DNA from 3 places in the Pedococcus ginsenosidimutans genome. Region 3 is predicted to be linked to each of the others. Evidence: predicted binding sites of a transcription regulator. Region 3 holds the regulator's gene; each other region holds the start of a gene.

Region 1 (7,424 bases), on a different contig from region 3:
GTGGCCCCGACGACGGTGAACGGTGCGAGCTCCAGCGGGATGGCGGTGGCGCCGGGGCCCTTGCCGACGATGACGTCGACGCGGAAGTCCTCCATCGCGAGGTAGAGCATCTCCTCGGCCGAGCGGGACATCCGGTGGATCTCGTCGAGGAACAGCACCTCACCCTCGGTGAGGGACGAGAGCACGGCTGCGAGGTCGCCCGCGTGCTGGATCGCGGGCCCGCTGGTGATGCGGATCGGTCGCTCGAGCTCGGTGCCGATGAGCATCGCCAGGGTCGTCTTGCCCAGGCCGGGCGGCCCCGAGAGCAGGACGTGGTCGGGCGGGGTGCCGCGGCGGCGGGCGGCCTCGAGCACCAGGGACAGCTGGTCGCGCACCCTCGACTGCCCCGAGAACTCGCTGAGCCGGCGCGGTCGCAGCGCCATCTCGACCGTGCGCTCGTCGGTGTCGCCGGCCGGGTCGACGATGCGTGCCGTCGCGTCGAGGGAGGAGTCCTCGTACATCTCGGAGCTGAAGCCGTCGCCGGTCACGCCTACCGCCCGAGCTCGCGCAGGGCGGCGCGCAGCATCTCGGAGACGTTGGCCTCAGCCGGCGCGGAGGCCGCTACCGCCGCCACGGCGTCCTCCGCCTGCTTGCCGGAGTAGCCGAGGCCGGTCAGGGCGTCGGTGACCTGGTCGCGCCACGACGGCCCGGCCGTGGTGGGGGCGGCCGGGGTGGCGCCGGCTGCCCCCGAGGGCATGCCGATCTTGTCTCGCAGCTCCAGCACGATGCGCTCCGCGCCCTTCTTCCCGATGCCCGGCACCTTGGTGAGGGTGGCGAGGTCTGAGCCGGTCACCGCGGCACGCAGCCGGTCGGGGGCGAGGACGGACAGCATGGCCAGGGCGAGGCGGGGGCCGACGCCGGACACCGTCTGCACCTGCTCGAAGATGTCGCGCTCCTCGTCGGAGGCGAAGCCGTAGAGGGTCAGCGAGTCCTCGCGGACCACCAGCGTCGTCGCGAGGGTCGCCTCCCGTCCGAGGTGCTGGGCCGAGGCCGTCGCCGGCGTGGTGTGCAGGAGCATCCCGACTCCCCCGACCTCGACGACGACCCGGTCGAGGCCGATGTGCTGGACGCTGCCGCGGACCGAGGCGATCACCGGGCCACCGCCCCGCTCGGGCGCGACGTCCGCGCCGTACCGGGTGCGGTGCCCGGCGCCCGGGCACCCACCGCCTTGAGGCGCGCGCGCTCCGAGGCCGCCGCGAGGGCGAGGCGCTGGTCGCCGCCGCCGCGCCAGTGGTGGCAGATGGCCAGGGCGAGGGCGTCGGCGGCGTCGGCGGGCTTGGGCGCGACCTCGAGCTCGAGGATGCGCGTCACCATGGCGGTCACCTGCGCCTTGTCGGCGCGGCCGGAGCCGGTGACGGCGGCCTTGACCTCGGTGGGTGTGTGGGTGACCAGGGGCAGGCCCCGGCGGGCTGCGGCGAGCAGGGCAAGGGCCGAGGCCTGGGCGGTGGTCATCACGGTCGGGACGTGGTCGGCGGCGTAGACCCGCTCGAGGGCGATCGCGTCGGGCTCGAACCGGTCGAGCCAGGCGTCCATCTGGTCCTGGAGGTAGGCGAGCCGCTCCCCCGTGTCGCGGTCGCCGGGGGTGCGGACGACACCCACCGCGACCATGGTGAGCTTGCGGCCGCGGCCGCTGTCGACCACACCGAGCCCGCACCGGGTGAGTCCGGGGTCGACCCCGAGTACGCGCACTGCGCTGCTCCCTCGTCCTGGCGGCCGCTGTCGCGCCGCCGTCATCCGAACACCTGTTCGGTGAACGCTACACGGGCGACGCCCCGCCTCCCCCGCAGCAACACGCGGGGAGGGCGGGGCGTCGGCCGGACGCCGTGGTCCTACTCGTCGTCCTCGTCGAGCTCGGCGAGGACCTCGTCGCTGATGTCGCCGTTGGCGAAGACGTCCTGGACGTCGTCGGAGTCCTCGAGGGCCTCGATCACGCGGATCATCTTGCGCGCGCCGTCGGCGTCGAGGGGCACCTGGAGGTTGGGCACCCAGGAGGCCTCCGCCGAGTCGTAGTCGATGCCGGCGTCCTGGACGGCCTTGCGGACCGCGACGAAGTCGGTGGCCTCGGAGATGATCTCGAAGGAGTCGCCGAGGTCATTGACCTCGTCGGCGCCCGCCTCGAGCACGATCTCGAGGATGTCGTCCTCGGTCTTGTCGCCCTTGGGCACGACGACGACGCCCTTGCGGTCGAACACGTACGAGACCGAGCCGGGGTCGGCGAGCTGGCCGCCGTTGCGGGTCAGCGCGGTGCGCACCTCGGCCGCGGCACGGTTGCGGTTGTCGGTGAGGCACTCGATGAGGACGGCGACGCCGCCGGGCGCGTAGCCCTCGTACGTGATGGTCTCCCAGTCGGACCCACCGGCGGTCGCACCCGACCCGCGCTTGACCGCGTTGTCGATGTTGTTGTTGGGGACCGACGACTTCTTGGCCTTCTGGATGGCGTCGTAGAGCGTGGGGTTGCCCGTGGGGTCACCGCCGCCGGTGCGCGCCGCGACCTCGATGTTCTTGATCAGCTTCGCGAAGAGCTTGCCGCGCTTGGCGTCGATGGCGGCCTTCTTGTGCTTGGTGGTCGCCCATTTGCTGTGGCCGCTCATGCCTTGCCTCTCACGATCTCGACGAACAACTGGTGGAACCGGTGGTCACCGGTCACTTCCGGGTGGAAGGAGGTGGCCATCACCGACCCCTGACGAACGGCGACGATCCTACCTGCGGCCGGGCCGTCCTCGACGCGGGCCAGGACCTCGACCCCCTCGCCGACCTCCTCCACCCACGGGGCGCGGATGAAGACCGCCCGCATCGGGGCGCCCCCGATGGCCCGGATGTGCAGGTCCTCCTCGAAGGAGTCGACCTGTCGCCCGAAGGCGTTGCGCCGCACCGTCATGTCGATGCCCCCGAGCGTCTGCTGGTCCGGGCGGGCGTCGGCGATCCGGTCGGCGAGCATGATCATCCCCGCGCACGAGCCGTACGCCGGCATGCCCGCGGCCAGTCGTGCGCGGAGCGGGTCGTAGAGGTCGAAGGCACGGACGAGCTTGTCCATGGTGGTCGACTCACCGCCGGGGATGATCAGCGCATCGACCTCCTCGAGCTCCCGGGGACGGCGCACGGTGGTGCCGCGGGCACCCGCCTGCTCGACGGCGTACAGGTGCTCGCGGACGTCACCCTGGACGGCGAGGACCCCGATGGTCGGCTGGGACGGCTTGGTCACGGGCCGAATGCTACGGGCGGCCACGTGCGCCCTAGCGTGGGGGCATGACCGTCGACCCACGCGCACCCCGTGGGGTGGGCATCCGGCCGCGACGCCCCGAGGACCTCCCAGCCCTGGCCGCGGTGCTGGCAGCCCAGCAGGCGTACACGGGGTACCCGCAGCGCTGGCCGCTGCCCATCCCCGTCGAGGAGTTCCTGCACCGGCCTGCCCAGCTGCAGGCGTGGGTGGCCGAGGTGGACGACGAGGTCGTCGGGCACGTCGCCGCCGCAACCGTCGAGCCCGGCGACATGGCGACGGTGTGGAGCGCCGGCACCGGTCGCCCGTTGTCCGAGCTCGCCGAGGTGTCGGTCCTGTTCGTGGACCACGCGACTGCCGGCCGGGGCGTGGGGTCCGCCCTGCTGACCACCGTCGTGGAGTACATCCGCGGGAGCGGGCTGACCCCAGTGCTCGACGTCGTGCAGGAGACGGCGAACGCCGTCCGGCTCTACCAGCGTCGGGGGTGGCAGGTGGTCGGCGAGTCGAGGCCGCCGTGGCTGCCCGACGACCACCTGCCGGTGCTGCTCATGGTGCTGCCCGACGACGGGGCCTGAGGCCCCGCCGTCCGGCGCACGCGGGGACTACCAGCCGCGCTCGGCGAGGCGGTGCGGCTCGGGGATCTCGTCGACGTTGATGCCGACCATGGCCTCACCGAGGCCGCGCGAGACCTTGGCGATCACGTCGGGGTCGTCGAAGAACGTGGTCGCCTTGACGATCGCCTCGGCGCGCTGGGCGGGGTTGCCCGACTTGAAGATGCCCGAGCCCACGAAGACGCCCTCGGCGCCGAGCTGCATCATCATCGCGGCGTCGGCCGGGGTGGCGATGCCACCGGCGGTGAACAGGACCACGGGGAGCTTGCCCAGCTCGGCGACCTCCTTGACCAGCTCGTACGGCGCCTGGAGCTCCTTGGCGGCGACGTAGAGCTCGTCCTCGGGCAGGCTCTGGAGCTTGCGGATCTGCTGGCGGATCTGGCGCATGTGGGTCGTCGCGTTGGAGACGTCGCCCGTGCCGGCCTCACCCTTGGAGCGGATCATCGCCGCGCCCTCGGTGATGCGGCGCAGGGCCTCGCCGAGGTTGGTCGCACCGCAGACGAAGGGGACGGTGAAGTTCCACTTGTCGATGTGGTTGGCGTAGTCGGCCGGGGTCAGGACCTCGGACTCGTCGATGTAGTCGACACCGAGGGACTGCAGCACCTGCGCCTCGACGAAGTGGCCGATGCGGGCCTTGGCCATGACGGGGATGGAGACGGCCTCGATGATGCCGTCGATCATGTCGGGGTCGGACATGCGCGAGACGCCGCCCTGGGCGCGGATGTCGGCGGGGACCCGCTCGAGCGCCATGACGGCGACGGCGCCGGCGTCCTCGGCGATCTTGGCCTGCTCGGCGTTGACGACGTCCATGATGACGCCGCCCTTGAGCATCTCGGCCATGCCGCGCTTGACGCGGGACGTGCCGGTGGTGGGCTGGGTGGTGGTGCTCTCGGCGGTCGTGCTCTCGGCGGACATGGCGGACCTACTCCAGATCTGTTCAGGGCGCAGCGCAGGGGACGCGCTTCGCTGCCAATCGTAGTTGGTGCGCCGAGTGGCTCCGACCGACCCCGCGACCGGCCTCGGCCTGCGGCCGGGCCGGTGTGCGAGAGGGTCAGTCGCGGACGGCGGGCGGCAGCTCGTCGTCGAACTCGACGGTGCGGGGCAGTTCGGCGTGGCCCGCGAGCCGGAAGACGCGCACGACCGGCTTGCGGCGCACCCGGCGCACGTCGGTGACCGCGTCGTTGTGGAAGCGGCGGGCGAGCTGCACGCGCACGCCCGCTCCCTCGACCCGTTGCAGCGCAGCGGCGCCGGCACCGTCCTCGGCCCGGATCTCGGCGACCACATCGGGGGTCAGGGCCGCCTGCAGGGCTGCGGTGAGGTCGCTCTCCAGCCCCTCCCGGGCGCCGAAGCTCTGCCCCTCGAGCAGGTCGTCCTCGAGGGCACGGTCGTTGTGCGCCTCGAGGGAGTCCGAGGCGGCACCCGCGAGCATGAGCGCGGTCGCCGGGTCGACGGCACCTGAGTTGGCCAGCTCGAGGGTCGCCTCGGCCCGGCGCACCAGCTGGGCGTCGAGGGCGGAGAGGGCCCCCTCGGCGCGGGTGTGCAGGCGGTCGAGGCGTGCGGCGTTGTAGGAGAGGTACCAGGCCACCCCCAGGAGCACGGCCACCACGACGGCGGCGTAGGTCAGGGCCTCCATCAGACCTCACCCCCGCGCCGGGTGCCGCGCAGCAGCCGCGTCCACCGGGTGTCGGCGGGGTCTGCCCGGAGGTGCCCTGCAGGGTCGGCCCGCACGTGGTCGGAGCCGTGGGTGACCATCTCGTAGACGGCCATGACGTCCTCGGCCACGACCGACCAGTCGAAGACCAGCGCGCGCCGGCTCCCGAGGCCGGACAACCGCTGGCGCTCCCCCGGGTCGCCCAGCACCCTGAGCAGCTGCCGCGACAGGTCGGCGGGGTCCTCGTTGGCGAACATCGCCCCGCAGCGACCCCCGTCGAGCACCCGTACGAACGCGGCGAGGTCGCTGGCCACCACGGGTGCGCCGGCGCTCATCGCCTCCACGAGCACGATGCCGAAGCTCTCGCCGCCGGTGTGCGGGGCGACGTACGCGTCGACGGAGGAGAGCAGGGCCGCCTTCTCGTCGTCGCTGACCATGCCGAGGAACTCGGTGGCCGCGGCGACGGCCGGGTCCATCCGCTCGCGGGCGGCCTCGACGTCGCCGGGCCCGGCGACGAGGACCCGCGCGCCGGGGTGCTGGGCGAGGACCGCCGGCATCGAGGCCGCGAGCACGGGCAGGCCCTTGCGCGGCTCGTCGATGCGCCCGAGGAAGGCCAGGGTGGGGGCGTCGGGGGTGCCCTGCCACGCGGGGTCAGGCGCGGCACCGGCGAAGCGGGCGACGTTGACGCCGTTGGGGATGACGACCGCGTCGCCCCCCAGGTGGGTGGTCACCGTGCGGCGGGCGTCCTCGGAGACCGCGATGCGGCCACTGATCTTCTCGAGGCTTGGGCGCAGCAGCGGGTAGGCAGCCTGCATCGCGCGGGAGCGCAGGTTGGAGGTGTGGAAGGTCGCGACCACGGGGCCGTCGGCTGACCAGAGGGCGAGCAGCGCGATCGAGGGCGTGACCGGCTCGTGGATGTGGAGCACGTCGAACTCCCCCCGCTCCAGCCACCGCCCGACCCGGGCCGCGGTGACGGGCCCGAAGTTGAGCCTGGCCACGGAGCCGTTGTAGCGCACGGGGACCGAGCGCCCCACGGACTCGACGTAGTCGGGCAGCGGGGTGTCGTCGTCGGCCGGCGCCAGCACCGACGCGTGGTGGCCCTGGGAGAGGAAGTGCTCGGCGAGGTCGCGCACGTGGAACTGCACTCCCCCGGGCACGTCGAAGGAGTAGGGGCAGACGATCCCGATCCTCACGAGGCGGCCTCCACAGCGGTGTCGGCCGTGGGCCTCGGCTCCAGGTCCTCGAGGAACACGCGCTGCAACATGTGCCAGTCGGCCGTGTGCTCGACGATCGCCGCACCGAGCGCGTCGGCGCACTGCTGGGTCATGGCCACGGCCTTGGCGCGGGTCGTGCCGGTCGCGGGCACCTCGACCCGGTCGTGGAAGGTGATGACGACGCGGTGGCGCCACGAGCCCGGCACACGCCGGTAGTGGATCGACACGGGGAACAGTGCCACGCCGCTGGCGAGCGCGAGGGCGGCCGGGCCCGCGGCCATCTTCGAGCGGTGGCCGCAGAGGTCGACCTCGATCCCGCGGGCCGTGAGGTCGCGGTCGGCGAGCAGCGGCATCAGCACCGGCCCGGCGAGGTGGCCGCGCAGCTGGGCGAAGACGTCGCCTCCCCCCGTGAGCGGCAGGATCGTCATGCCCAGCGACTCGCGGAACTGCAGGAACTCGGCGTAGACCTCCTCCGGCTCCAGGCGCTCGGCGACGGTGACGACCGGCGCCAGCGCCCGGGTCCCCCAGGCGCCGGCGATGTCCCAGTTGCCGAGGTGGCCGAGGAAGCACACCACGGGACGGCCGGCGGCCAGCTCTGCGCGCACCGGGGCGTCACCCTCGACGACCACCTGCGCCTCGATGCCGGCGCGGCTGCGGTCGGGCAGCCGGAACGCCTCGCAGTAGTAGCGCAT
Region 2 (7,424 bases), 360 kb from region 3:
TCGTGTCCTCCCTGGACGGCGCCGTGACCGGTGGCGACGGCCGTTCGGGCAGCATCAACACGCCGGCGGACTTCACCGTCTTCTCGCTGCTGCGCAGCCTCTCGGACGTGGTGGTCGTCGGTGCGGGGACGGTGCGTGCAGAGGGGTACCCGGCGCTGCGGGACGAGGACCCCGATGCTCCTGTCCTCGCTGTGGTCAGCAACCGCGGCCGCCTGCCGTCCACGGTCGCGGCCATGACTTCTCCCAGGGGCAGCGCCCTGCTCGTCACCTGCGAGGCTGCGGCGTCGGCGGACGTCGAGCGGGCGCGCGCGGTCCTCGGCGACGAGAACGTCATCGTCGTCGGCTCCGACCGTGTTGACCTGGTCGCGGCGAGGAAATCGTTGGAGGACAAGGGTTTTCGACGCATCCTGTCCGAGGGCGGCCCCTCACTCTTCGGGGCCATGCTCGACGCCGGGGTGGTCGACGAAGTCGACCTGACCTGGGCGCCGACACTCGTCGGTGGCGGGCCGGGCCGGATCACCGCCGGGCCGTCGGTGGACCTGGCGCTGACGCCGATGGTGATGCTCGAGGAGGACGGCACGGTGCTCGGTCGCTGGCGCGTCGACCGCTGAGCCGCTGACCGCCTCCGGCCCACTGCCCGGCCGACTGGTGCGCGCGCGTCGCCGCCCTGCCCAAAAGCCGTCGTGTCTGCGAGCTGCCTCTGGGTAGCCTGCGGGGCCATGAGTCCTGAGAGTCGCGAGTCGGTGGTGGAGGTGCCCGATCGCGGCCCGGTGCCGCGAAGGCTGTCCCTCGACGTGGACACCGTCCGCGATCTCGTCGCAGACCAGTTCCCCCACTGGGCGGACCTGCCCGTCTCACCGGTGCCCACCCCGGGATGGGACAACTTCACCTTTCGCCTCGCGGACGACATGCTCGTGCGGCTGCCCAGCGCCGCGGAGTACGCGCTGGCAGTCGAGAAGGAGCATCGTTGGCTGCCCGAGCTGGCCGAACAGCTCCCGGTCCCGACCCCCGAGCCGTTGGCCCAGGGGATGCCGGGAGCCGGGTACCCGTTCCGCTGGTCGGTCTACCGGTGGCTCCCGGGCGAGCCGGCCGCCCCGTCCACCCTCACCGACCCGATGGGGTTCGCCGAGGACGTGACCGACTTCCTGCTGGCGATGCGGGGCATCGACCCCACGGGTGGTCCGCAGCCGGGCGTCCACAACTGGTTCCGAGGCGGGACCCTGCGCACCTTCGACGCGACGGCTCGGGACGCCCTCGCACGGCTCGACGGCCAGGTCGAGGTCAGGCTGGCTGCTGCCGCGTGGGACGACTCCCTGGAGGCTCGATGGGACGGCGTGGACACGTGGTTCCACGGCGACCTCGCAGCGGGGAACCTCCTGCTCGACCGGGGCAGGCTCGCCGCGGTCATCGACTTCGGGACCTGCGGGGTCGGCGACCCGTCCTGCGACCTGGCCGTCGCCTGGACCGTGCTCGACCTCCCCGGGCGCCGCCTCCTTCGCGAACGGCTCGGCATCGACGCCTCGACGTGGGCGCGTGGGCGCGGGTGGGCCCTGTGGAAGACGCTGAGCAACCTGGCCAACGACCTCGAGGACGAGGACGAGCACTCAGCAGGGCAGTCGCGTCGGATCGTCGACGCGATCCTCGACGACTTCAGCACCTCCACCTGACCTGCTCCGGACTGGTCGATGGACCTGTCTCGGGACGCAAATGTCGTTGCACGGCAAGACAATTCGCTGTGGACAGCCTTCCGCTGTCGTTCGAACACCTGTACGATTGGGGTATGTCGACCAGCCCGCTCGCGCAGTCCCGGCACCGCCGGCAGCAGCAGCTGTGGGCGCGCACCGCGACAGTGGCGGGGCGGTTGAACCGGGCGCAGGCGGAACTGGTCGACATCGCTGCCGAGCTGATCGAGGACCGGCACTGGGGTGATGGTGGGTTCAAGACCCCGGAGCACCACCTGGTCGTGCGGGCCGGGCTGTCCCCGGCGCACGCCGGCGACGTGGTGCGGGTCGCCCGGCGTAGGTCCGAGCTGGTCGAGGCGTCCGCTGCGCTGGAGGCGGGTGAGCTGTCGCTGGACCAGGTCGCGGTCATCGCCCGCGCCGTCCCGGCCAGCCACCAGGCCTCGGTCACCGCCCCGGCCCGCGAGGCCACGGTGCCGCAGCTGCGCCGCGCGGTGGCCCGACACGCCTTCCCCGCCCCACCGGCCACCCGCTGACGGGGCCGAGAACGAAACGACCGTCGGCGTTGAGCCGCTCCCGGCTGAAACTCGGTCGGTGTCAGAGCAAAGGGCGTGTGCAAAGCCGGAGCTGTCGATGAGCTACGACGCCGATGGCCGGTTCCAGCTGCGGTACTCCGCGCCGGCGACCATCGGCGCGCTGGTGGAGCAGGCGGTGAGGGAGGCCAAGGACGCGTTGTTCACCCGCCGCCGCGACACCGCAGCTGCCGACAGCTTTGTCGACCACGACGCGGGGGACGACCGGCACGCAGGCCTGCCCACGTACGCGGATGCGTTGGAGGAGATGGCCACCCGGTCCCTCGCCTCGGTGACGTCGACGTCCCGGGCGTCGCACTACCGGGTGTACCTGCACCTGGACACCGACGTCGCCTGGGTGTCCGGTGGGCACGCGATCCCACTGCGACTGCTCGGCCGGTTCATCAGCGACGGCACGGTGCAGCCCGTCTGGGAGACCGAGGGCACCCCGGTGTCGGTGGGGCGGGCGATGCGGATCCTGCCCGAGCGCACCCGACGCCTCATCCACGACCGCGACCCCGGGTGCCGGTTCCCCGGCTGCACCACCACCGCCTTCACCGAGGTCCACCACCTCACCCCCTGGGCCGACGGCGGCCGCACCGACCTCGCCAACCAGGTCCTGCTCTGCACGGTCCACCATGACGGCATCGACCGCGGCGACCACACCATCACCGGCGACCCCACCCGCCCCGACGGGCTGATGGTGACCAACCGGTACGGACTACCCGTCCGCCCACCCCGACCCCACGAAACCGCACTATCACCGGACGCCGACCCCGAACCTCCCCCGGGCACCTACCGCCCACCCACCGGCGGACCCCTCCGATGGACCGACCTCGAGCTCCCACCTGACACCGACCTCGGCCGACGACGCCTCACCGTCCTGCCACCACCCGTACCACCACGCTCGGCAGCCCCCGAACCTGAACCAGCACTCGAGCCTGAACCCGAGTTCGTGTCCTGGCTCGACGACCCCGCCAATCCCGACCGCGGGCTCATCCGCGTCCTCTGACGCGGCAGGGGACTGCTAGCTGCTGACGAAGTCGGCGACCGAGCGCTCCCACCGCTCCGGGTCGACGTTCCACTCCTTGGTGTGCCGTGCAGTCTCCCAGCGCTCCATGGTCACCAGGTCCGGGCGGCCCGCGGCCAGCGCCTGCGAAGGCCCCACCGGGACGAACTCGTCGTCGACGGAGTGAATGACCAGCATGCGGTGGCGCAGCTCCCCTGCCCGGCTCACCCAGTCGGTCTCGGCCACGTCGACCGGGTCGTGCACGCCGACGAGCCGCCGTGCCCAGCGCTTGCCCATGAGGACGCGGCTGAGCCCGCCGATCGGGTCGGGGATGCCGTGGATGCGGGCATGGTGGCGCAGGACGTCGGTCCAGTCGACGACCGGGGCGTCGAGGACGACGTGGCTGACGTGGTCGGCGAGCCACGAACGGCTCAACGTCTGCAGCACGATCGCCCCACCCATCGACCACCCGACCAGCACCAGCTCACGGGCGCCCTGCTGCACGGCCCACAGGCCGGCGTCCTCGATGTCGCGCCACTCCGACAGCCCCAGGTTGTACCGCCCGTCGGCGCCGCGCCGGGCTCCGAGGTCGTTGCGGTAGGACGGCACGATCACGTTGACGCCGTTCTCCACCAGCGGCCGCACGGCACGCAGCCCCTCGTCGCGCCGGGCGCCACGGCCGTGCACGAGGACGGCCCACCGCGTGGAGGGGGTGGTGGAACGGACCACCCAGGCCGGCATCGTCCCCAGCTCGGTCAGCACGTCGACGTACTCCGTCCGCACCCCGAGCGCCCGGTCCGGCGGTCCGGCGTAGAAGTACTGGTTCCACCGCCCGAAGCCGGGCGCGAGGTGGCCACGGTCGACCCCGAGCACCTCGCGCCGTACGCGTCCGCGCTCCTCGTCGACGTCGAGCAGGTCGCCCAGCCGCGCGTGCCCGGTCGACTGGTCGAGCCACAGTCCGTAGCGACCCGGCATCACCGTCTCCGGCGTCAGGCCGAGGGTCACGACGTCCTCGTCGACGGCAAGGATCGAGGTGTCGTCGGGCCGCTGCCGGTCGGGGGTGAGCGCCCGTCGTGCGAAGTAGGCGGCCGCGCCGACCGAGGACACCGCCGCGGTCGCCGCCAAGGCGCCCCCGGTCACCCCGGCCACCGTCGCGGTCGTCCTCAGCGGGCCCCTGCCGGCTCCCCCAGCGGTCGTGGTCGACGTGCTCATCGGCCGGGCTCGCCCAGGACGTCGGCCAGGTCGAAGCTCACCGGTTCCTCCAGCTGCTCGTAGGTGCAGGACTCCGGGTCGCGGTCGTCGCGCCAGCGCACGAACTGCGCCGTGTGGCGGAAGCGGACGCCCTCCATGTGGTCGTACTTCACCTCGACGACCCGCTCGGGTCGCAGCGGGGTGAAGGAGAGGTCCTTGCCGGCGTTCCAGCGGCTCGTGGCCCCGCTGGTGGGGGTCCGGGTGCCGGCCTCCTCCTTCGCCCACGCCCACGGGTGGTCGTCGAAGGTCGTGACCAGTGGCTGCAGCTCCTCGAAGAGCTCCTTGCGGCGAGCCATCGGGAACGCACCGATCACCCCGACGCTCATGAGGGATCCCGCGTCGTCGTAGAGGCCCAGCATCAGCGACCCGACGAGGTCGTCACCCGTCTTGTGGGTGCGGTACCCCGCCACCACGCAGTCTGCGGTGCGGACGTGCTTGATCTTGAGCATGGTCCGCTTGTCCTGCTCGTAGGTGCCCGACAGCGGTTTCGCGATCACACCGTCGAGCCCGGCGCCCTCGAACTGCTCGAACCACTCCCGCGCCACCGCCGGGTCGCGGGTGGCCCGGGTCAGGTGGATGGGCGCCTCTACCTCCCCGAAAGCCTTCTCCAGCAAGGCTCTGCGCTCCTCGAACGGCCGTCCGGTGAGGTCGTCCCCGCCCAGCGACAGCAGGTCGAACGCCACGAACTGCGCCGGCGTCTCGGCAGCGAGCCTCTTCACCCGGCTGGCCGCGGGGTGGATGCGCTGCTGCAGCGCCTCGAAGTCGAGCCGGTCGCCAGAACCCCCCACCACGACGATCTCCCCGTCGACCACGGCCTGGTCCGGGAAGTTCTCGAGCACCGCCTCGACGACCTCGGGGAAGTAGCGCGTCATCGGCTTCTCGTTGCGGCTGCCGATCTCCACCGAGTCACCCGACCGGAAGATGATCGATCGGAACCCGTCCCACTTGGGCTCGAACAGGTAGTCGCCCTCGGGAATGTCCTTGACCGGCTTGGCCAGCATCGGCGCGACCGGTGGCACGACCGGCCCCCACCGCGCCCGCAGCTCGGCGTCGCGGTCGGCCTTCGGCGTCATGTAGTCCTCGTCGGTCTTGTCCTTGCGCCGCTTGCTCGGTTGCACGCGCGGCGGCTCCCCCGGCATCTTCGGGTAGTCCGGCGGGAAGTTGAGCTCGCCGAGCCCTCGCTCGTGGATGTCCTTGTCCCACAGCGCGATCGCGCCGGTGACGTCACCCACGGCCTCGTCCATCCCGGCCCACGCGTCGCCCGAGTCCGCGAGGATCGCCGGCACGGTCCGCACGGTGAACTCCCCCGGGTCGACGCCGACGAGCTGGTCCCAGCCCAGCGGCATGCTCACCGGTGCACCGGGCAGCGGACGCGGGCTGTACGCAGACGCGATGGTGCGGTCGCGGCACGCCTGGTTGAAGTCGACGAACACCCGTTCGCCCCGCTCCTCCTTCCACCAGGAGGAGGTGACGAGGTCGGGCAGGCGGCGCTCGAGCTCACGCGCGATACCGATGACCCCGTGGCGCACGTCGAGGAACTCGTGGGTCGGGGCGACCCGGACGAACACGTGCACGCCGCGGTTGCCGGAGGTCTTGGCCCACCCGGTGAGCCCGATCTCGGTGAGGAGCTCGCGCAGGGCGACCGCCGCCTCCACCGCGTCGGCGAAGGTGCGGCCCGGCTGGGGGTCGAGGTCGATCCGCAGCTCGTCGGGCCGGTCGACGTCCGCGGTGCGCACCGGCCAGGGGTGGAAGGTCACGGTGTTCATCTGCATGCCCCACACGACGGCCGCGGGCTCGTCGACCACGACCTGCAGGTGCCGGCGCCCCGAGGGGTAGGTGCACATCACCGGCGTGATGAAGTCGGGCATGCCCTTGGGCGGGTTCTTCGTCCAGAACTCCTCGCCCGTGATGCCGTCGGGGAAGCGCTGGAGCGTCACCGGGCGATGACCCAGCGCGTTCATGAACCCGTCCCGCACGTCCACGGCGTACTGCGCGAGGTCGAGCTTGGTGATGCCGTCGTCGGGCCAGATCAGCCGGTCCGGGCTGGAGATGCGCACCTCCCGCGTGTCGCCCCAGGGCCCCCCGGGGACCTCCACCGTCGTCGCCACTGCCGCCATGGCCCGACCCTATCCGGCGGGCCCGTCAGGGACCCGGGACAATGGCGGGGAGACCCCGGCGACCGCCCCGGGACCAATTTCGCCCCCGGCCGCGTTGCACAGGGCGTGAGACTGAACCGAAGGAGTCGTGACGTGAGCATGGAGAAGACCGACCGCACGTACGCCGTGACCAAGTCCGAGGACGAGTGGCGCGCCGAGCTCAGCCCGGCGGAGTACCAGGTGCTGCGCCAGGCGGGCACCGAGCGGCCGTACGTCGGGGAGTACACCGACACCAAAACGGAGGGCGTGTACGCCTGTCGCGCCTGCGGTGCGGAGCTGTTCACCTCGGGCACGAAGTTCGACAGCCACTGCGGCTGGCCGTCCTTCTACTCCCCGCTCGCCGGTGACAGCGTCGAGTACATCGAGGACCACTCGATGGGGATGAAGCGGGTCGAGGTCCGTTGCGCGAGCTGCGGCAGCCACCTGGGCCACGTCTTCGAGGGCGAGGGCTACGACACCCCGACCGACCAGCGCTTCTGCATCAACTCCATCTCGATGACGCTGCGCCCCGCCGCCGGGGCCTGACCGACACCGGGGCCTGACCGACACCGGCCCTGACCGACACCGGAGCCGTCGAGGTCGTCACCCGACGACCTCGACGGCTCGCCGTCGTGCCAAACGCGTAGCCGGGGACACCCGCCGTCGTCACCCTGGGGTAGTCCGGCAACTCGTTGACAGCGACCTGCCCCCGGCGGACCGTTTCCGGTGCCGTGCACCCCACCGATCGTGGGGTGCACTCGAGCGCCAGTCGTGCGGA
Region 3 (7,424 bases):
TGCCGGTCGGTCATCCCCCTAGCATCGCCGATATGAGCCCGGCCGCCACCGCGATCACCGTCCGCGATGCCGTCGCCGCCGACGTCCCGTCCATGGCGTCGATCTACGACGAGCAGGCCCGCACCTCGGTGGCGACGTTCGACACCGAGCCACGTGGGGCGGCATACCTCGGGGAGAAGGTCGCGGGCGCCGCCGGGAGCGACATCGTCCTCGTGGCCGTGGATGGGGACGAGCTGCTCGGGTACGCCTTCTCCGGACCGTTCCGCCCACGGCCCGCCTACGACGGCACCAAGGAGGTCTCGGTCTACCTCGCGGAGGGCGCGAGGGGGCGTGGCATCGCCACGCAGCTGTACTCCGCGTTGCTCGGCAGGCTCGACGCGCTCCCTGACGTGCACACCCAGGTCGCGGTCATCGCCCTGCCCAACGACGCGAGCGTCTCCCTGCACCGTCGGCACGGGTTCGAGCAGGTGGGCGTGCTGCGCGAGGTGGGGCACAAGTTCGGCCGCTACGTCGACACCGCCTGGTACCAGCGCCTGGGGTAGCCTGCCCCGGCCGGAGGCGAACGAAGGTCCATGGCCACCTCAGCCGAACGACCACTGGCGTTTCGTGGCAGCCCTTGGCACTCTCGGTGACGAGGGGACCGGCACCAGCCGGCCCCAGCGAGAGGACACACCGCTCAAGGACCAGTGCGAGCCGAGGCACAGGGAGGCCGGTATGGGAGCTGCCGGAACGGGACCGTTCGAGAACGACGACGCGTTGGACTTCCTCGACACGCTCGAGGAGGCAGGGCCCGACGAGCGCCGCGCCCACGTGGAGCGGGCCATGGCTCGTGTGATCCGCTCGGACGGCTACATCGAGGCGCCGGAGATGGCCGAGGCCATCGCTGCCGCCGTGGTGGTCGCCGCGTGCGACGACCCCGAGAGCGTCGCGCGCGAGCGCCACGTACCCCGCTGGGTCGAGGAGGAGCCGCTCGAGGTCGACGAGCGCCTCGAGGACCTGGCCACCTCGGCGCTGCACCGGGCCCTGCGCCCGGACGACAACGAGTGGTGGGAGCTCTGGGACGAGGCCCGCGCCACGGACGACATCACCCAGCGCCTGAGCAGGTACCTCGAGACGCTGGGCGACTGACGCTGCCCGTTGGCGCAGGCATCTGACGCAGGTGACCGGCGTGAGGCTCAGACCCGGCGCAGCACCGCCGTGACCTTGCCCAGGATCGTGGCGTGGTCGCCGTCGATGGGCTCGAACGCCTCGTTGTGCGGCATCAGCCACACCTTGCCGTCCTTGCGCTTGAACGTCTTGACGGTGGCCTCGTTGTCGAGCATGGCGGCCACGATGTCGCCGTTGTCGGCGGTGGGCTGCTGGCGCACGACGACCCAGTCGCCGTCGCAGATCGCCGCGTCGATCATCGACTCACCGACGACCTGCAGGAGGAACAGCTGGCCCTCCCCGACGATCTGGCGGGGGAGCGGGAACACGTCCTCGACGGTCTCCTCGGCGAGGATCGGCACACCGGCGGCGATGCGACCCAGGACCGGGACGTAGGAGGCCTCCGGGCGCTGGTCGCCGACCCCGGTCTCGTCGTAGACGGCCGTCTCGTCGTCGGCGCTGGCCCCGCCGCGGTAGCCGCGCATGTCGGCGGGGGAGTCGGGGGAGACGACCTCGATGGCGCGGGGCCGGTTGGGGTCGCGCCGCAGGAACCCCTTGCGCTCCAGGGTGGACAGCTGGTGCGCCACCGAGCTGGGCGAGGTGAGCCCGACGGCCTCGCCGATCTCGCGCAGGCTCGGCGGGTAGCCGCGACGGTCCACCGAGTTGCGGATCACCTCGAGGACCCGGCGCTGGCGGACGGTGAGCCCGTCGCCGTGGTCGCGGTCGGGGAGCTCCTTGACGTTGTCCTCGCTCATGCCGGTTCCTCGTTTCCGCAGGTCAGGTGCCGTGAGCCGGGGTCTTGGAAGAGGTCCGGCGACGGTGGTACGGGTGCGTTGTCAGTGGCCTCTGATGTGCTTGAGGCATGAACACAGCGTATGGCGTTCGAACGCCTGTGCCAAACATGTGTTCGACGCGTGTCTTGCCGCATTCGAACACGCGTGCTAGAAATCAGTCCAGAGGTAGTTCGCACATCCGTTCGAACCGCCACCAGACATTGACCACCACGGAGGACCAGATGAGTGCAGCAGTCGCTTGGGACGTCACCCCCGCACCTTTGCGGATGCCGGTGCGACCGACCCGCCCGCAGCTCGTCTCCGTGCCCACGGGTGACGACGTCGTCATCCGCCCCGCGGCGCCGCTGCGCCTCACGCGGGCCGGGCGGCTGGCAGTCACCATCACGGTGCTGGTGGCCGCAGTGGTGCTCGCGATCAGCCTGCTCTCCGGCGGCGCGTCGGCCGCGGTGATCGACCACGCGACGACCGTGCAGTCGGGCCAGACGCTGTCCGAGGTCGCCGCGGCGCAGCTGCCGCAGCTCCCGCTGGCGGACGCCGTCGCCCGCATCCAGGTCGCCAACGACCTGGCCGGCTCCGACGTCCACGCCGGTCAGACGCTGCTCATCCCCGCAGTCGGCTGACCCGGGCCGGCTGACCCAGCTGCTGACCCAGTTGCAGCTCAGAGGACCAGCTTGTCCTTGATGTGGGTCCAGTAGAGCGGGCTCGACGTACCCGCCTTGTCGACGGCGACCTGGTCCACGAGGGTCGTGGGTTGCGGGGTCCCGCCGACCTGGTCCCACGAGTAGACGTAGTGGGCGACGCCGCCCTTCATCAGGTAGACCTTCTTGGTCGTGTAGCCGCGGACGTAGGACCCGTCCACCGGGCGGTACGACAGGTGGTTGTAGCGGGTCGCGCTGCCTGCCTTGTCGATCGCGTACTGGTCGACGGTCATGGGGGTCCGCTTGCCGCCGATGTTGTCCCAGTTGGTGACGACGACCGGTGCGCCGCCTGCGATCTTGTAGACCTCGCCGCGCTGGCCGCCCTTGACCAGGGTGCCCTCGGCGGGCCGGGTGAGCAGGTGGTTCCAGTGGCCGCCGGTGCCGGCCTTGTCGATGGCGTACTGGTCGACCTTCGTCGTCGCCTGCGCGCCGCCGAACGGAGTCCACGTATAGACGTACACCGGTGCGCCGCCCACCACGCGGTAGACCTCGTTGCGCTGCGCGCCGCGGATGAAGGTGCCCTCGGCGAGCCGGGCCGGCATGGAGGCCAGGGTCGTCGAGGAGATGAGGTGGGTGGGCTGGGTGCCCCCGAGGCCGGTCCACGTCGAGGTGTAGATGGGTGCCGAGCCGACGAGCCGGTAGACCTCGTTGGTCTCCCGCACGCGCAGGAACGAGCCGGACTTCGGCGGCTGGTAGGCCTGGTCCCTGAAGTGGATGAAGTTGCTCGGCCAGTTGCGGTCGCCCTTGTAGACGCGCCAGCGCGAGGAGTAGCCGCCACCCCACGAGGAGTCCGAGATGGCGATGTACGACGACGTGACCTCCTCGACGTAGCCGACGTGTCCCGCGCTCGGCGCGTAGGCGCTGCCGTAGTTCCACTGGGCGATGGAGCCGGTGCGCGGCGTCTTGTCGACGACGTAGCCGCGCGACTTGGCGCTGGTGGCCCACTGCCCGCCGTTGCCCATCCCGCTCTCCTGTCGCACCCCGTTGCGCGCCAACCGGTAGGCCACGTAGTTGACGCAGTTGTTGCCGGAGGAGTTCACGGGGTAGCCCCACACCGACTTCCCGGCATACCCGCTGAAGGAGATGCAGGCGGTCGAGTAGGCCTTGCACTCGCTCACCAGGCCCGCTGCCTCGGCGGCCCTCGGGGCGACGGCGACGAGGGCGGTCGCCGTCAGGGCCAGCGCGAGCAGGCGCAGGACGGCGTGGGCGGAGGCACGGTGGAGGCGTGAGCGCATGACTTCCTGGGGGGTGGGGGGCAGTACGGCGCCGGAGCGCAGGTGGCAGGGCCCGGGGACCCGGCAACCTGAACAGACTGGACGGGCGATGTCCGCTTTGTCAGGCACATCCGTTAAGTCCAACCGTGTAATTCATCAACTCTCGTCGCCGTCGCCCGATGTTGTGTGAAATGGGCGGCCGCTGAGCCCTCGCCCACGCAGCGAGCTCGACTAGCCGCGCCAGAGGTGGGGTGTCCGGTCGTCCTCGAGGTAGCGGAGCTCCAGCTCGAGGAAGTCCGCCAGCCGCTGGGCCGCTTCGCGCACCGCAGCCCTGCCCTGGTCGTCCACGCTGCGCGCCAGCCGGACGTCCACCTCGACCTCGCCGCCGCGGACGCTGCGCTTCCACAGGCCGACGTTCTGGGCGTCGACGACGACCCGGGCCCAGAACGGGTCGGGGTGCTTGGCGAACGGGTGGTCGGCGACCGCCGGGAACGGCACCGTGGGGTAGGTCAGGACCACCTCGTCGTAGACGGGGAAGAGGTAGCCGGAGGTGGCGGCCGGGCTGCGTCGCGGCACCACTTCGGGGTCGAACCAGTGCGGGGTGCCCCCGACGTCCACCTGCTCGAGCACATCGCCGAGCTGGGCCAGAGCCACCTTGGTGCGCGCGACGGTCTGCGACGACCACCGGGTGAAGTCCTTGACCGTGGCGGGTCCGTGCCCGGCGAAGAACCGGCGAACCAGCTCGACGAGCGCCTCGTCCTCGTCCCTCGCACGCGTCGGCGGCACGACCTCGTCGACCAAGGCGTAGGAGTGGTGCACGCCCTTCTGCGGACCCGAGCAGAGCAGGCCGAGCAGCTCCGCGACGAGGAGCAGGTGCCCCAGCGGGGGTCCGGGCTCGATCGCCGAACCCCGCTCGACGAACGCCTCACCGATCTCGGCGCGGGTCAGGTGGCGGCGACCCTGCAGCAGGTCGGCCAGCAGCGACAGCCCCGAGTCCATCCGCCGGGTGTCGTCGAGGCCTAGCTGGCGGTGGCGCCCCGCCATGGACGAGAGCACGCGTGGGGACGTGAGGGCCAGGATCCAGCGAAGGTCCTCCCGAGCCACGAAGTGCCACGTCGGGCGAAGGATGTGGGTGCGCAGGAAGTCGCCGCTGTCGTGCTCGCGGCGAACGGCGGCATACGTGGCGTGCCGCGTGCGCAGGCCCAAGGAGAAGAAGGCGTGGTCGCGCTCCTGGCTCTGGACGCACGTGAGCAGCCGGACCGCATCGGCAGCCCGGGGCAGGGGTGCCGAGCTGAGGCGCTGGGTGGCGAGTCGCTGAGCGAGGACGCGCGCAGAATCCATACCTCCCATCCTCTCGAAAGGGACCGACAGCAGGAGGACAATGTCGAGATGGAGCAGCACACCACCGTCGACATCGCCGCCTCGCCGGCCCGGGTGTGGGAGGTGATGACCGACATCGAGCGCTGGCCGGAGTGGACGGCATCGGTGCGGTGGGCGCGCCGGCTCGACGAGGGCCCGCTGCGTCCGGGGTCGAGCGCCAAGCTGAGCCAGCCCCGCATCCCCACCTCCGACTGGGTGGTCACCGAGCTGGAGCCGGGCTCGTCCTTCACCTGGGTCATGCGCGGCCCGGCGATCCTCACCAAGGCCCGTCACGTGGTCGAGCCGCTGCCCGGTGGGGGCAGCCGCGTGACCTTGAGCATCGAACCGCACGGCTGGCTGGGGGAGCTCGTCGCGCGGGCGTACCGCGCCACCACCGACCGCTACCTCGCGATGGAGGCCGCCGGCCTCAAGACGCGCAGCGAGGACGCGTCCCGGTCGTGAGCCACGGGCGATGAGTTCCTCGGCCCCGGGTGGTCGGTACCACTGACGGGAACGACCCACGACGAGCGAGGGAGCAGGCGATGGGCAAGGTCATCGCAGGGATCACGATGTCGGTCGACGGCTACGTCACCGGGCCGGACGACGGGCCCGGGTGCGGCCTGGGGGTGGGTGGGGAACGTCTTCACTACTGGGTCTTCGGCGGCCCGTGGAGCTACGACGAGCCGCGCGGCGAGATGGAGCCGGTGGACGCGGGGTGGATGGAGAAGGGCATGCGCGACATGGGCGCTGTCGTCGGCGGCCGCGCCACGTACGAGGCCTCCGGGCACTGGGGCGACGAGAACCCTTGGGACGTACCGTTCTTCATCGTCACGCACCGGCCCGAGGAGCAGCCCGACGGCGGCGCGTTCACCTTCATCGAGGGCGTGCGCGAGGCGGTGGCGGCGGCCCGGGATGCCGCCGGCGACCGCAACGTGCACGTGATGGGCGGTGCCGACGTCATCCGCCAGGCGCTCGACGCCGACCTCGTCGACGAGCTGAGCATCATCGTCGCGCCCGTCGTGCTGGGCGCGGGCAAGCGGCTGTTCGAGGGCTTCACGCGTGACCTCGAGCTCGAGCAGCTCGGGGTCACCCAGTCCCGCTTCGCGACGTTCATCGACTACCGCGTGAAGCGGGACTGAAGCGGGACTGAAGCGGGACGCGCCGAAGGGCCCGGTGGCCGGCGTCAGCGGGCGAGGTAGCCGCCGTCGATCGGGTAGTAGGTGCCGGTCGCGAACGACGCGCCGTCGCTGGCCAGCCAGGCGACCAGCTCGGCGACCTCCTCGGGCTCACCGATGCGCTGCAACGCGTGCTGCGTGGCGAGGAAGTCCAGGACCGACTGCTCGAGGTGGGCGTCCAGCAGGGGGGTGCGGATGAAGCCCGGGCCCACGGCGTTGACGCGGATCTTGTCGGCGGCGTGCTCCCACGCGGCCACCTGCGTCATGCCGACGACACCGTGCTTTGCCGCCGTGTAGGCGCTCGCCGTGGCGAAGCCGACCGCGCCGAGGATCGAGGCCATGTTGATGATCGAGCCGCCGCGTCCGCTGGCCTTCATGGCCCGGATCGCCGCGCGCTGGGTGTAGAAGACGCCGTCGAGGTTGATGCCGATGACCTGGTGCCAGCCCTCGTCGGTGTAGTCGCCGCTGTTCAGGGCCTCCCCGCCGATGCCCGCGTTGCAGACGGCGATGTCGACGTGTCCGAGGTGCTCCACGGTGGCGTCCATGGCCCCGTCCACTGCCGCGGAGTCGGACACGTCGACCACCGCGCTGTGGGTCCGGCACTCGAACGCCTCGAGCTCCTTGAGGACGATGTCGATGGCGGCCTGGTCGAGGTCCCACACCGAGACGTCGGCGCCGGAGCGGGCGAGGATGTGGGCGCAGGCCCGGCCGATGCCGGACGCGCCGCCGGTGATGACGGCGACCCTGCCGCCGAGTCCGTAGCTGTTCATCTGTTCCTGCCTTCGTGGTGGCCCTGAGGGCTTGCCCGGGAAAGGTCCCGCGGTCGTGCTCCCACTCTCGGGCTGCCCACCGGGGCCGGGTAGGGCCCAAGGGCCCGAGGCGCACACCGGCAACGCCGCGCGGGCTCCGTCGCCGGCACACACGACGGGAGCCGGCCCCGCCGCAGCGGGGTCGGCTCCGGGAGCACGTGCGTCAGGGCGCCATACGGGTGCCGGTGAAGGTGCCCGTGGCGGTGAAGATCTGCGCACCGGTCGCGTC

What was found. Region 3 encodes LexA, which represses DNA repair genes until DNA is damaged. Its sites were predicted from a motif close to TCGAACANNTGTTCGA; they were not measured.
Region 1: the regulator LexA is predicted to act here: its motif matches at 1,774-1,789, upstream of ruvC (crossover junction endodeoxyribonuclease RuvC).
Region 2: the regulator LexA is predicted to act here: its motif matches at 1,758-1,773, upstream of ABEA42_RS05015 (DUF222 domain-containing protein).

What each region holds. Positions count from the first base shown of each region.
Region 1 is NZ_BAABLO010000012.1:102,371-109,794, reverse strand. Features, by position in the region: gene ruvB (Holliday junction branch migration DNA helicase RuvB) at 1-500, opposite strand, end outside; gene ruvA (Holliday junction branch migration protein RuvA) at 530-1,132, opposite strand; gene ruvC (crossover junction endodeoxyribonuclease RuvC) at 1,129-1,728, opposite strand; gene ABEA42_RS15110 (YebC/PmpR family DNA-binding transcriptional regulator) at 1,869-2,630, opposite strand; gene pdxT (pyridoxal 5'-phosphate synthase glutaminase subunit PdxT) at 2,627-3,250, opposite strand; gene ABEA42_RS15100 (GNAT family N-acetyltransferase) at 3,286-3,831, shown strand; gene pdxS (pyridoxal 5'-phosphate synthase lyase subunit PdxS) at 3,859-4,782, opposite strand; gene ABEA42_RS15090 (hypothetical protein) at 4,919-5,500, opposite strand; gene ABEA42_RS15085 (glycosyltransferase family 4 protein) at 5,500-6,711, opposite strand; gene ABEA42_RS15080 (phosphatidylinositol mannoside acyltransferase) at 6,708-7,424, opposite strand, start outside.
Region 2 is NZ_BAABLO010000004.1:38,999-46,422, forward strand. Features, by position in the region: gene ABEA42_RS05005 (dihydrofolate reductase family protein) at 1-611, shown strand, start outside; gene ABEA42_RS05010 (aminoglycoside phosphotransferase family protein) at 720-1,667, shown strand; gene ABEA42_RS05015 (DUF222 domain-containing protein) at 1,781-2,215, shown strand; gene ABEA42_RS05020 (HNH endonuclease signature motif containing protein) at 2,313-3,263, shown strand; gene ABEA42_RS05025 (alpha/beta hydrolase family protein) at 3,279-4,472, opposite strand; gene ABEA42_RS05030 (ATP-dependent DNA ligase) at 4,469-6,628, opposite strand; gene msrB (peptide-methionine (R)-S-oxide reductase MsrB) at 6,767-7,192, shown strand.
Region 3 is NZ_BAABLO010000004.1:394,080-401,503, reverse strand. Features, by position in the region: gene ABEA42_RS06620 (class I SAM-dependent methyltransferase) at 1-14, opposite strand, end outside; gene ABEA42_RS06615 (GNAT family N-acetyltransferase) at 33-542, shown strand; gene ABEA42_RS06610 (DUF4259 domain-containing protein) at 715-1,128, shown strand; gene lexA (transcriptional repressor LexA) at 1,176-1,901, opposite strand; gene ABEA42_RS06600 (LysM peptidoglycan-binding domain-containing protein) at 2,162-2,560, shown strand; gene ABEA42_RS06595 (CHAP domain-containing protein) at 2,599-3,873, opposite strand; gene ABEA42_RS06590 (winged helix DNA-binding domain-containing protein) at 4,084-5,193, opposite strand; gene ABEA42_RS06585 (SRPBCC family protein) at 5,242-5,673, shown strand; gene ABEA42_RS06580 (dihydrofolate reductase family protein) at 5,754-6,350, shown strand; gene ABEA42_RS06575 (SDR family NAD(P)-dependent oxidoreductase) at 6,395-7,156, opposite strand; gene ABEA42_RS06570 (hypothetical protein) at 7,359-7,424, opposite strand, start outside.